DNA from 2 places in the Blastococcus colisei genome. Region 1 is predicted to be linked to the other one. Evidence: riboswitches for the same ligand, from Rfam matches in the RefSeq annotation. Region 1 holds a riboswitch; the other holds the start of a gene.

Region 1 (5,221 bases):
CGATCGGCCCGCGGCTGGTGTTGACGAAGACGGCGGTGTGCTTCATCAGGCCGAGATCGTCGGCGGTGATGATGCCGCGGGTCCGCTTGGACCACAGCAGGTGGATGGTGACGACGTCGGCGGTGGCGAACAGCTCGTCCTTCTCGACCCGCCGGGCACCCACCTCGGCGGCGCGCTCGTCGGTGAGGTTCTGGCTCCAGGCGACGACGTCCATGCCGAAGGCGGCGCCGATGCGGGCTACCTGCGAACCCATCCGGCCGAGCCCGACGACGCCGAGCGTGCCGTCGGCGAGGTCGCCGCCGATGGTCTGCTGCCAGCCGCCGGCGCGCATGACGGCGTCCTCCCGCGGGATGTTGCGCAGGGTGGCGAGGATCAGTGCCCACGTCATCTCGGCGGTGGACGTCTCCTTCGAGCCGGTTCCGCAGACGGTGATGCCCCGTTCCTGCGCCGCTGCGACGTCGATGGCCTTGTTCCGCATGCCGGTGGTAACCAGCAGCTTCAGGTTCGGCAGCCGCTCGAGGACCTCCCGCGGGAATCGCGTGCGCTCCCGCATCGCGACGACGACGTCGAAGGGCTGCAGACGCGCGACCAGCGCATCGGGGTCGCCGACCCAGTCGTGGAACTCCACGACCTCGGCCGGCTCCGGGAGCCGCGACCAGTCGGAGAAGTCGGCGGCGACGGACTGGTAGTCGTCGAGGACGGCGATGCGGTGCACGCCCACGGTCTACTACAGATACCGGTCATGAGGTACCGACGGCCCGCACGCCAGATGCGTGCGGGCCGTCGTGTGCCACGTCTAGAGATTGCCGGTGTTCGGCGGGCCGGACGAGTTGGGCGACGTACCGCTGCCGGGCACGCCGCCGCCCTCGTCGGACATCCCGCCCTTCGCCGCGCGTGGCGACTGCTCCGGCGCAGCCCTGACCTCGTCGTCCTCCGGCACTTCGCCGGGAAGCCCGTCGTCCTTCGTCGGATCGTTCGCGCCGCCGTAAGGGCGGCCGGTCATCGAGCCTTCGCTCATCGGAGCACTTCTCCCGCGGGTCGATCGGTGTCCTGCGGCCGGCTGGTCAGTGCCGCTCGGTGCCGCCCTTGCGCTTGTCGGTGAAGCTGGACAGGGCGTCCTTGATCTTGCGCTGGTTCTGCGGCTTGCGGGCCTCGTCCACGACCTTCTTGGCCATGCCTGTCTTGGCGATCTTGCTGAGCATTCCCATGCAGTGCCCGGTGCCCGTTCGGGCGCATGCCCAAGCCTCGGCGGCCCGGGTCGTCACGCGAGCGTCATGCACGGATCAGGCCCGTCGGGGGACGTCGTTCTCCGAGTCCGGGCCGCTGCCCGGGTCGCGGGCCAGCAGGTAGGTGGCGACGCCGAGCACGAGTCCGGCCACCGCGGACAGCGCGACGATGACCGGGGTGCCGATGTCGCCGAGGACGGCGGTCAGCAGGTCGCGGGAGCGGGACGTGGGGTCGGCCAGGACGACACCGACGAACACCGCGACGAGCAGTCCGGCACCGGCGGCGGCGATGTGGGCGAGCCGGCCGGTGAAACCCATGCGGTCGCTCACGCTGCGGGCTGCCTTGACGATGCGTCCCGCGCGAAGGATGCGCAGCGCACCCACCGTGCGGACCAGCCGCAGGATCTGCGCCGGGCCGAGAGCGAACACGACGGCGACGATCACCGCGAGGGTGAGCGCGATCAGCCCGAGGTGGCCGCGGATCCAGGCGCGCTTGTTCCCGGCGACGACCAGCAGGATGACGGTCTCGGCGACGAGGACCGCGCCGCTGACGATGTCGACGACGTGTCCCGCGGTCCGGAGCGTGCCCTCCGCGACGGTGAGGAACATGGCCGGGATCGACGCGAGCGCGGCGACGAGGACGGGCAGGGCGAGCCGCTCCTGCCAGCGCTCCTCCTGCGTCTTCACTCCCGGCACGCTAATGCCGGCCCCGTGCCGACACTGCCGGGGCCTTGCCGGGTCAGCCCTGCCCGATGGCTGCCGACGGACTCGGGCTCCCACCATCGGGGTAGGGGGCCAGCATGGCAGTGCGCAATGCGGCGGTCGCGGCCGGGAATCAGTGGCGGGACCCGGACGACAGCATCCGTTACCCCGCCGGTGAGGTGCACGCCTGGGAGCGCGGGCGCAACGAGACGGTCTGCGGGCTCTCGCTGAGCAGGTCGCGGCTGGCCCGCTTCCCGCACGTCAGCTGGGCGGATGTCCAACCGGAGTCGGGTCGGCACGCGGAAGAGGTCGCGGACGTGTGCCGCCGATGCCGGGCGGGGCTGGGTGCCCGCCGGGACGAGCGCGGCTGGACCCGAACCAACCCCCGCCCCTGACCACCGCCGGCACGGCAGCGCCCCCTCACCCGGGATCCGGTGAGGGGGCGCTGTCGTGCGTGCGGGGTCAGTAGCCGCGGGTGCGGCGGTTGCCACCCTTGTTGTTCTTGTTCTGGAAATCCGAGATGAACTTCTTGATCTTCGCCTGGTTGTGCGGCTTCTTGGCCTCCTGGATGACCTTCGCCGCGACACCGGACGCGATGAGCTTCCTGATCATGCCTGCCATGTTCGCCTCCTCGTTGTTGACTGCTGTCCCCGGTGCCCCGAGGAACGGCCGACCAACCGTGGACGTGCCCTTCGCACTCGATCGGGCGGTGGCCCCGAAGCTATCCACCCGCCCGTCGTCGTAGCGCACGACCATGGTCATCGTCGGCCACCGGAGCACGCCCGGAGGACGACGGTCGACGCGCCCGTCATCCGATCGACGCACGGCGGCCATCGGGCACGTGATCGACGACGGTGTGTGCCGCCACGCCGCCGCGGCGGAAGTAAGCGGTCGATCGCGTTCCGTGTCGAATGCCGCCGCCGGCCGTCAAGGCCCGTCGCGTCGACGGAGGTCGGTTCGCGAGTTGCGCATCGAGGTCTCCCCGGGCGACGACCGCTCCCGGCCGCGTCGTCGCGATTCCGTCGCTTTGTGACGTCTCGATGACGGACCTAGCGTCGTCGCCGTCCGGCCGAGGCCCCGTCGTCACCGCACTGGTGACACCCGTCCGGGCACCGCCGAACCGGGCACCGGATCCATCCGGCGCCCGGACCGGGGACCCACCGCAGTCCTTGGGGTGAAGCGCGACCGGCCCCGCCGGTCGCGCCGGGCGATCTCCCCGCCCGAACCCGTCAGCTAACTCGGTAGGCGGTTGATGGAGAACAGGAGAACCCGTCGTCCATGACGACCATCCGCACGTCCACGATCACCCGCCGCTCCTTCCGCGGGGCGGCGCTCGCCCTCTTCACGGGCGCGGGGCTCGCGCTCACTCCCCTCACCGCCTCGGCGGACGCGGGCACCCCCACCGTCGCCGCATCGGCGCCGGTGGCTGCCGCCCCGGTGGCGGCGCCGACCCACGCCGCACAGGTCGCCGTCGACACGGCGCTGGCCCAGCAGGGCAAGCCGTACGCGTGGGGCGGCACCGGCCCGGACGCCTACGACTGCTCGGGGCTCACCTACTCGGCGTACCAGGCGGCCGGCGTGTCCATCCCGCGGACCTCGCGGGCGCAGTCGACGGCGGGGGTCTACGTGGACCGGGCGAACCTGCAGCCCGGTGACCTGATCTTCTTCTACGACCCGGTCGGCCACGTCGGCATGTACATCGGCAACGGGCAGATGGTGCACTCCTCGACCTACGGGAACCCGGTCTCGGTCGTGCCGGTCGACTCGATGTGGGGCTACAACACCGCTCGCCGCGTCGTCTGACCTGGTCTCTGCGCGGTGCCCCGGTCGTCCGCGTGCGGCCGGGGCACCGACGTCCTACACGAGGCGGAGCGTCGCGCGCTTGAGCCGGATGATCAGCCGCATGGCACCGGAGCGGGCCAGCTCCCGCTGCCGTTCCTGCAGCTGGCTTCCGAGCTCCTCGAGGCGGTCAGCGCCGAGGGCCTGCGCCTGCGGGAACATCCGCTCCTCTTCCTCCATGGTGTGGTGGCGGAGGGTCGACTCGAGCATGCGGACCTCGGGAACGAACTCGGGGTCGTCGGGGGCGGTCCGCATGACGGTGGCCAGCTGGTCGTCGATCTGCCGGTGCTCGGCATGGGCGAGCGACAGCAACGGGGAGACGTCGCGGACGGCCGGGTAGAACAGCTCGTCCTCGATCTGGGTGTGGATCTCCAGTTCGCGCAGGAGCCGGTCGCGGAGCTCCTCCCTCCGGCCGGTCTCCGCGTCGGTGGTCCGGGTGAGGTCGCGGAGCAGTCCCCGCAGCATGTCGTGGTGGGCGATCAGCACCTCGTCGGCCTTCATCGCGATGCCTCCTCGACGGACGTGATCGCGGTGGGTGTGCGCCAGCGCGCCCGGCGGCGCACCTCGACCCGGCCGTCGCGGGTCCGCGTCTCGTAGCAGGGCAGCGGGGCGGTGGACGGTCCCTGTGCGGGCTCGCCGGTGTCGAGGTGGAAGCGCGAGCCGTGCCACGGGCAGACCAGCTCCCCGCGGTGCAGCCACCCCTCCCCCAGCGGGCCGCCCATGTGCGGACAGCGGCCACCGACAGCGCGCACCGCGCCGTCGGTGGCGACGAGCACCAGGGGCACGCCGTCGACGTCGACGCCGACCGGCTGCCCGTCGACGAGCTCGGACTCGTCGGCGACGGGGACGAAGCGGCGGGGTTCGTTGCTGCGGTCGGAGTGGTCGGTGTCGAGCCGGTAGCGGTAGGAGAGCACGCCGCCGAGGTAGGCGCTGGCCAGGGTGATGGCGTAGCCGGCGGCGGCGCTGGCGCGGGCGCGGGCGGCGCGTCCGAGCTTCCGGTCGCTGAGCGACCAGGTGTAGAGCGCGAGGGCGGTGCCGTTCATGGCGCCGTGCACGAGGCCGACCCGGCGGCCCTATTCGTGCGCGTGCTGCCAGTCGGTGAGGCCGGTGGCGGCCGACGCGACCGCTCCCCCGACCCCGAGCTTGACGACCGTGCGGGCGGCCTGGCCGGCACCGGGGCCGCCGCGGCCGGTGGCGTCGAGGCCGTCGAGCACGAGGGCCGCGCCCCACGCCCCGATCGGCACGGTGACCAGTGCGGGGTGGATCGGGTGGCCGAACCAGACGCCGTGCAGCAGGTCCTGGAGGCGGCGGGCGTGGCGGCCGGTGAGCAGGAAGGTCAGCGAGATGCCGTGCTCGATCTGGTAGCTGGGGGCGTCGAGCAGCTGCCATCGCTCGACGGTCCGGACGGCCCGTCCGAGCCCGCTCCGGACGCTCACCGGCTCGTCTCCTGGTGA
Region 2 (5,221 bases), 1.4 Mb from region 1:
GGCCGGGGCCGCTCACGGGCGCTCCAGTCGGGCCCAGTCCGCGGCCATGGCCAGCCGCTGCGCCACGGTCGGGTGGGAGCCGAAGAGCCAGTGCCACGCGTCCGGCGGATCCGGGTCGTTGAGGTTGGAGCCGGCCAGGTCCTGCTGCATGGCGGCGAAGGCTTCCGGATCGCCGGTGAGGTCGAGAGCACGTACGTCCGCCCGCGACTCGACCTGCCGGGAGACCGCGTTCTGCACCGGCGTGGAGAGGAGGGTGCCCACCGCCATGAGGAAGAGCAGCAGCGGGATCACCCGGGGATCCCCCGGGCCGTCGGCGCCTGCCCGCCGGAGCAGCCGCGGTGCCGAGAGCAGCCAGCCCAGCGCCGCCACGCCGGCTCCCGCTCCGAGCGCCCCCATGAGGGTCCCGGCGAGGACGTCGTCGGTGGCCACGTGCCCCAGCTCGTGGGCGACGATCGACTCGACCTGGTCGTCGGGCAACCGGTCCAGCACGGTGTCGTAGAGGACGATCCGGCGGGTGGAGCCGAACCCGGAGACGTAGGCGTTCAGTGCCGTCGTACGCCGGGAGGCGTCCGACACCAGCACGTCCTCGACCGGCGTCCCGTTCTCCTCGGCCAGCTCGAGCAGGTCGCTGCGCAACTGACCGGCCGCCAGCGGCTCGAACCGGTTGAAGGCCGGCTCCATCAGGACCGGCCAGAGGAACGAGCCGACGACCACCAGCGCGGCGGCCCCGGCCCCCGCCCACGCCCACCAGGTCCTCGGCAGCCGTCGGGCCAGCAGCACCAGCACGAGCACGCTCACGGCGGTCAGGCCGGCGTCGATCGCCGTGGAGACGCCGACATCGCGCAGCCAGAGCCCCCAGCTCCGCGTGGACAGCCCGTAGCGCTGCCGCACCACCTCCCCGTAGGCCGAGAGGGGCAGGGTGACCAGCCGCCCCACGACGGCGAGCGCGAGGACGCCGAGCAGCACCTGCCAGACCCATCCCCCACCGAGCGGTGCGGTGACCGCCCGCACCAGCCGGCCGCCGGCCCGGGTGAGGCCGAGCAGCGCCGAGACGGCCAGGCCGAGCAGCAGCGAGGCCACGGAGGCAGGACGGAGCGCCGCCGCGAACGCCTCGGCGCGGTCCACCTGCTCCGGCGAGAGGCCGGCGGTGGGGTCGACCGGACTGTGCCCGCCCACCGGTTCGGGCAACGGCGTCCAGGGCGTGGTAACGACGATGACGGCGGCGAGCGCGATGCCGAGGATCACCGCGGTGGCCAGCGCGGCGCGAGCACCTTCCCGACCCACCCGGCTCACTCGACCGATCCTATGCGGGGATCCCGGCATCCCCGGACGACGAGGGCCGGCGACCCCACGCGGAGGTCACCGGCCCTGGCCGTGGGGTGCGAGGTCGTCAGCCGATGCGGCGCGCGTGCGTGAAGCCGCTCATCGAGTTAAAGTCCACCACCATGACCGGCTTGCTGGAGGTCGAGGCGTGGACCATCTTCCCGCCGCCGACGTACATCGCCACGTGGCTGGTCGGCTCGTAGTAGAAGAGCAGGTCGCCCGGCTGGAGATCACCGACGGACACCGGGGAGCCCATCTGCGACTGGCTCCTGCTGGAGTGCGGCAGGCTCACCCCCGCAGCGGAGTAGGCGTACTGCGTGAGACCTGAGCAGTCGAACGCGTTCGGACCGCCGGCGCCCCAGACGTAGGCGTCGCCGACCTGGGCGAGCGCCGTGTCCACTGCGACCTGAGCCGCGCCGCTCGGGGCCACGACGCCGCTGGGAGCGGGCTGCGCCTCCGTGCCACCGTGCGCCCGGGCGACCTCCTCCTGCTGGGGAGCGCTCAGCGCCGCGTACTGGCGCTGGAAGTCGGCGATCTGCGCCTCGAGGTCCTCCTGCTGGGCGGCGATCTCGTCGACGGCGCGCTGCGCCTCCGCCGTGGCCTCGTCCGCGGCGGTCTGTGCCTGCTCGGCCGCGGCGGCGGCCTCGGCGACCTCGGCGAGCTGCTGGTTGGTGTGCCCGGCGATGGCATCGAGGGTGCCGAGCTGGTGCACCAGCTCCTCGGCCGAGTCGCTGGTCAGCAGCACGTCCAGCGGGGAGAAGCCCTCGCTGGTGTAGGCGGAGCGGGCCAGCTGGCGCACCTGGCCGTCGAGGGAGTCCAGCTGCGCCTGCGCGTCGGCCGCGGCCTGCTCGGCGCTGGCGACGGCAGCGTGCTGTGCCTCGAGCTGGACCTTGGCCTCGTTGAGTTCCTCGGTGACCACCTCGAGCTCGTGCTCGGCGTCGGCGACGGCCTGAGCGGCCTGCCCAGCGGTGGTGATGTCCCGCGGGTCGGCAGTCGCGGTGCCCGGGAGGACGGTGAAGGTCAGGGCCGCGGTCACTCCGAGGAGGAGACCGGACCGGAGCCATCCGACGTGTCCAGGAGCGGACGGACGAACGGTGGCGGACTGATCAAGGGCGTGCGGCAGTACGGCGTGTGGGGTCGCCACGAGCGGCGGCTCTCCGTTTCTTCCTCGACTACCGCCTACCGAGTTAGCTGACGGGTTCGGGCTGGGAAGACTGGCCCTATCTCCTGCGCACCGGCGAACCGGCCCAGCAGGAGAACTCACCCCAGGACTGCGGTGGGTCCCCGGCTCGCCGTCCGACACCTGTGCAGGCGCCGTCAGGCGATTAGGCGGTGCCCGTCCGAGGTCACCCCTCTGCGGGTGACGACCACTCGGTCGGACCCGGCGACCCTACGACCGTGACGATCATGTGACAAACGGAAGATCTTGTGACGCCTGTGACGAGCGCCCCATCCCGGCCTGTCAGTGCAGGCCAGAGCCGCACGAGCACTCGATGTGACATGGACCGGACCGTTCCGTCCACACGCCCTCAGCCCGTCCTCCAGTCGCCGTCCCGAGCCTCTCCCGAGGGGTCCCGATGACGCAGCGGCGGCACCAGACCGACCTCGGCGAGGGCACGGACGGCCCGGCGCTCGACGTCGTCGAACTCCACGACGACCCCGGCCGGGGGTACGACGACGTCCTCGGCCGCGATGCCCCCCACAGCCGTGTCGGTGCCCGCACCGCGACGCCCGTCGAGCGGGATGACGACCGGGTCGCTGCTCTGCCAGCCCGGGGGCGCCCCGAGCAGGACGGTGACGACGCAGTCGGCGCAGCCCGTCGGGCGCGCGGTGCAGGTGTCGCAATCGATCAGCATGGTTTTCTCCTCCGTGAGTCATCCGCACGGTAGGAGCGGCCACCGACAATTCCGCCGGATCCAGCGCGGCCGGGGACTCAGGTGCCGGCGAACTCCCAGTGCCAGGGCTCCTCGCGCCCGTTGCCGGGCTCGGCCCAGTCGGGGTGGAGGAAGCCGAACCGGCCGGCGTTGGCCTTCATCCAGGCGTACTGCGGCGTGCCGAACCGGTCGATCCCGCCGCAGAGGTCCACCGCCAGGCCCCAACCGTGGTTGCTGGTGCCCGGGACCGCCGCCAGGGCCGGCTTCTGTCCGTAGAGGCGCACCTGGCCGGCATAGGTGCGGTAGGAGTCGGTGATGCAGATCGGCGTCCCGAACGCACCGGCGTACGCGGCCGACAACGCCCGGTAGGCCGCCGCGGCGTCACAGCGCAGTGTGTGGGCACCCGCGCCGATCGGGCACATGGCGCTCGGCGGGATGAGGCCGTTGGGATAGCCGCCCCAGGAGCGCGTGCCGTCGTAGCTGGGCGGGTAGACGGTGTTCCCGCACTCCACGCGCAGCGCTCCGCCGGTGGGACCGGGGGCGGCGACCGGCGCCCGCTGCCCCAGACCCGGGCGCCCGATGCCGAGGACCTGGTCTGCAGGCAGCGTGCGGACCACGACAGCACCGGCCCGCGCGTCGGCGGCCAGCATGGTCCTCGGGTCCAGCGCGATCCCGACGTGGCCGAGTCCCGACTCGGCGGAGCCCAGGAAGACCAGGTCGCCCGGGAGGACGTCGGCCGGGGCGACCGGCGTGGTGGCGGCGAAGAGATCGGCCTGGGTGCCGGGCAGCTGGATACCCGCCGACCCGTAGACCGACTGCACGAGCGATCCGCAGTCCCACGAGTCGGGCCCGGCGGTTCCAGGGGCGTAGGGACGCCCGAGTGCGCCCATCGCCGCGGTGACGGCGCCCAGCGTCTCGGCCGGCAGGACCAGCAGGGACGTGGGCTGCCGGGGCAGCTGGGCCGCGCCGCGCTGGGCACCACCGTCGACGGCCCCGACCGGCACCAGGCCGGCCGGCAGCCCTGCGGGCGGGTCCAGGAGGGCAGCCGCGGGCGGAGGGGTGATGCCGGCTGCGGTCAGCTGCTCGACGTAGGCCCGCCAGTTGGCTGCCGTCCGGTCGTTGACGTCGAGCTGCTCCTGCTGCAGCTGGGCGAGCTGGCGGTCGACGACGCCGAGGGCCTCGTCCAGCTCGTCGGTGACCGCGTCGGCGGCGGCCTCGAGCTCGGCCACCTTCCCGGCGACCGCGTCGGCACGCGCACGGGCCTGCGTCAGCGCGGCCGTCGCCCGCTGCTGCTGATCCAGCGCCGTCTGCCGGAGTCCTGCCGCGACGCCGATGACCTGGGCTGCGTGTCCGTCGACGACCTCCAGGAATCCCAGCGCCGCCACGACGTCCCCCGGATCGCCACCGGACAGCAGAAGGGTCAACGGGGTGACCGCCCCGCCGTCCCGGTAGACCGCCGCCGCGTAGGCGGCGACCGCCCGCTGGTGGACGGCCAGCTCGCTCTCGGCCTCGGACACCACCGCCTCGGCGTCCGCGACGGCCCGCTCGGCCCGCGCCAGCTCCTCCCGCGCGGCGGCCACCTCGGCCTGCTGCTGCTGGAGCCCGGTCTGCACCTCGGCGGCGCGCTGCTGCAGCTCGTCCAGCGCCCGGCTGTCCAGTACCGCCGAGGTGCCGCCGGGCTGGTCGCTGGGTGCCGCCGACGCCGGCGCGGTCACGGCGGCCGCGAGGGCGGCGGCGGCCACCACCGCGAAGGCCGTCCGAACCGCAGTCCCACCAGTGCGCCGCCCGGAGCGCGGGAGCATCAGACCACCTCTACGTGTCCGGGCCGCCCTCGTCCACGGGCGCGGCCCACCGGGGGAGATGGTGTCCTGATCATCCGCGCGCCGCCAGGCGAACCGGCCCGGAACCCCCGCCCGGGCGACATCGGCACGGCCCGGGCCCCCGGCGCGGCATCACAGGAGTGTCATTACCGCGACCTACCGTCCGGCCGTGCCCTCCTCCCCCGCTCTCCCCCGCGATGTTCC

What was found. A riboswitch is a leader RNA that binds a small molecule or an ion and turns the genes downstream of it on or off. The one in region 1 is predicted to bind cyclic di-AMP.
Region 2: linked by a shared signal. The riboswitch ahead of FHU33_RS14550 (C40 family peptidase) and the one ahead of FHU33_RS07665 (C40 family peptidase) in region 1 are both predicted to bind cyclic di-AMP.

The regions. Positions count from the first base shown of each region.
Region 1 is NZ_VFQE01000001.1:1,618,043-1,623,263, reverse strand. It holds gene FHU33_RS07690 (D-2-hydroxyacid dehydrogenase family protein) at 1-715, opposite strand, end outside; gene FHU33_RS07685 (hypothetical protein) at 797-1,018, opposite strand; gene FHU33_RS24890 (hypothetical protein) at 1,065-1,202, opposite strand; gene FHU33_RS07680 (hypothetical protein) at 1,284-1,913, opposite strand; gene FHU33_RS07675 (hypothetical protein) at 2,027-2,323, shown strand; gene FHU33_RS07670 (hypothetical protein) at 2,391-2,690, opposite strand; cyclic di-AMP (ydaO/yuaA leader) riboswitch at 3,032-3,191, shown strand; gene FHU33_RS07665 (C40 family peptidase) at 3,207-3,731, shown strand; gene FHU33_RS07660 (hemerythrin domain-containing protein) at 3,786-4,268, opposite strand; gene FHU33_RS07655 (Rieske (2Fe-2S) protein) at 4,265-4,810, opposite strand; gene FHU33_RS07650 (DUF2231 domain-containing protein) at 4,841-5,203, opposite strand.
Region 2 is NZ_VFQE01000001.1:3,065,307-3,070,527, forward strand. It holds gene FHU33_RS14540 (glycosyltransferase family 4 protein) at 1-16, opposite strand, end outside; gene FHU33_RS14545 (M48 family metallopeptidase) at 13-1,293, opposite strand; gene FHU33_RS14550 (C40 family peptidase) at 1,391-2,359, opposite strand; cyclic di-AMP (ydaO/yuaA leader) riboswitch at 2,485-2,665, opposite strand; gene FHU33_RS14555 (hypothetical protein) at 2,853-3,179, opposite strand; gene FHU33_RS14560 (D-alanyl-D-alanine carboxypeptidase family protein) at 3,257-4,999, opposite strand; gene FHU33_RS14565 (DEDD exonuclease domain-containing protein) at 5,187-5,221, shown strand, end outside.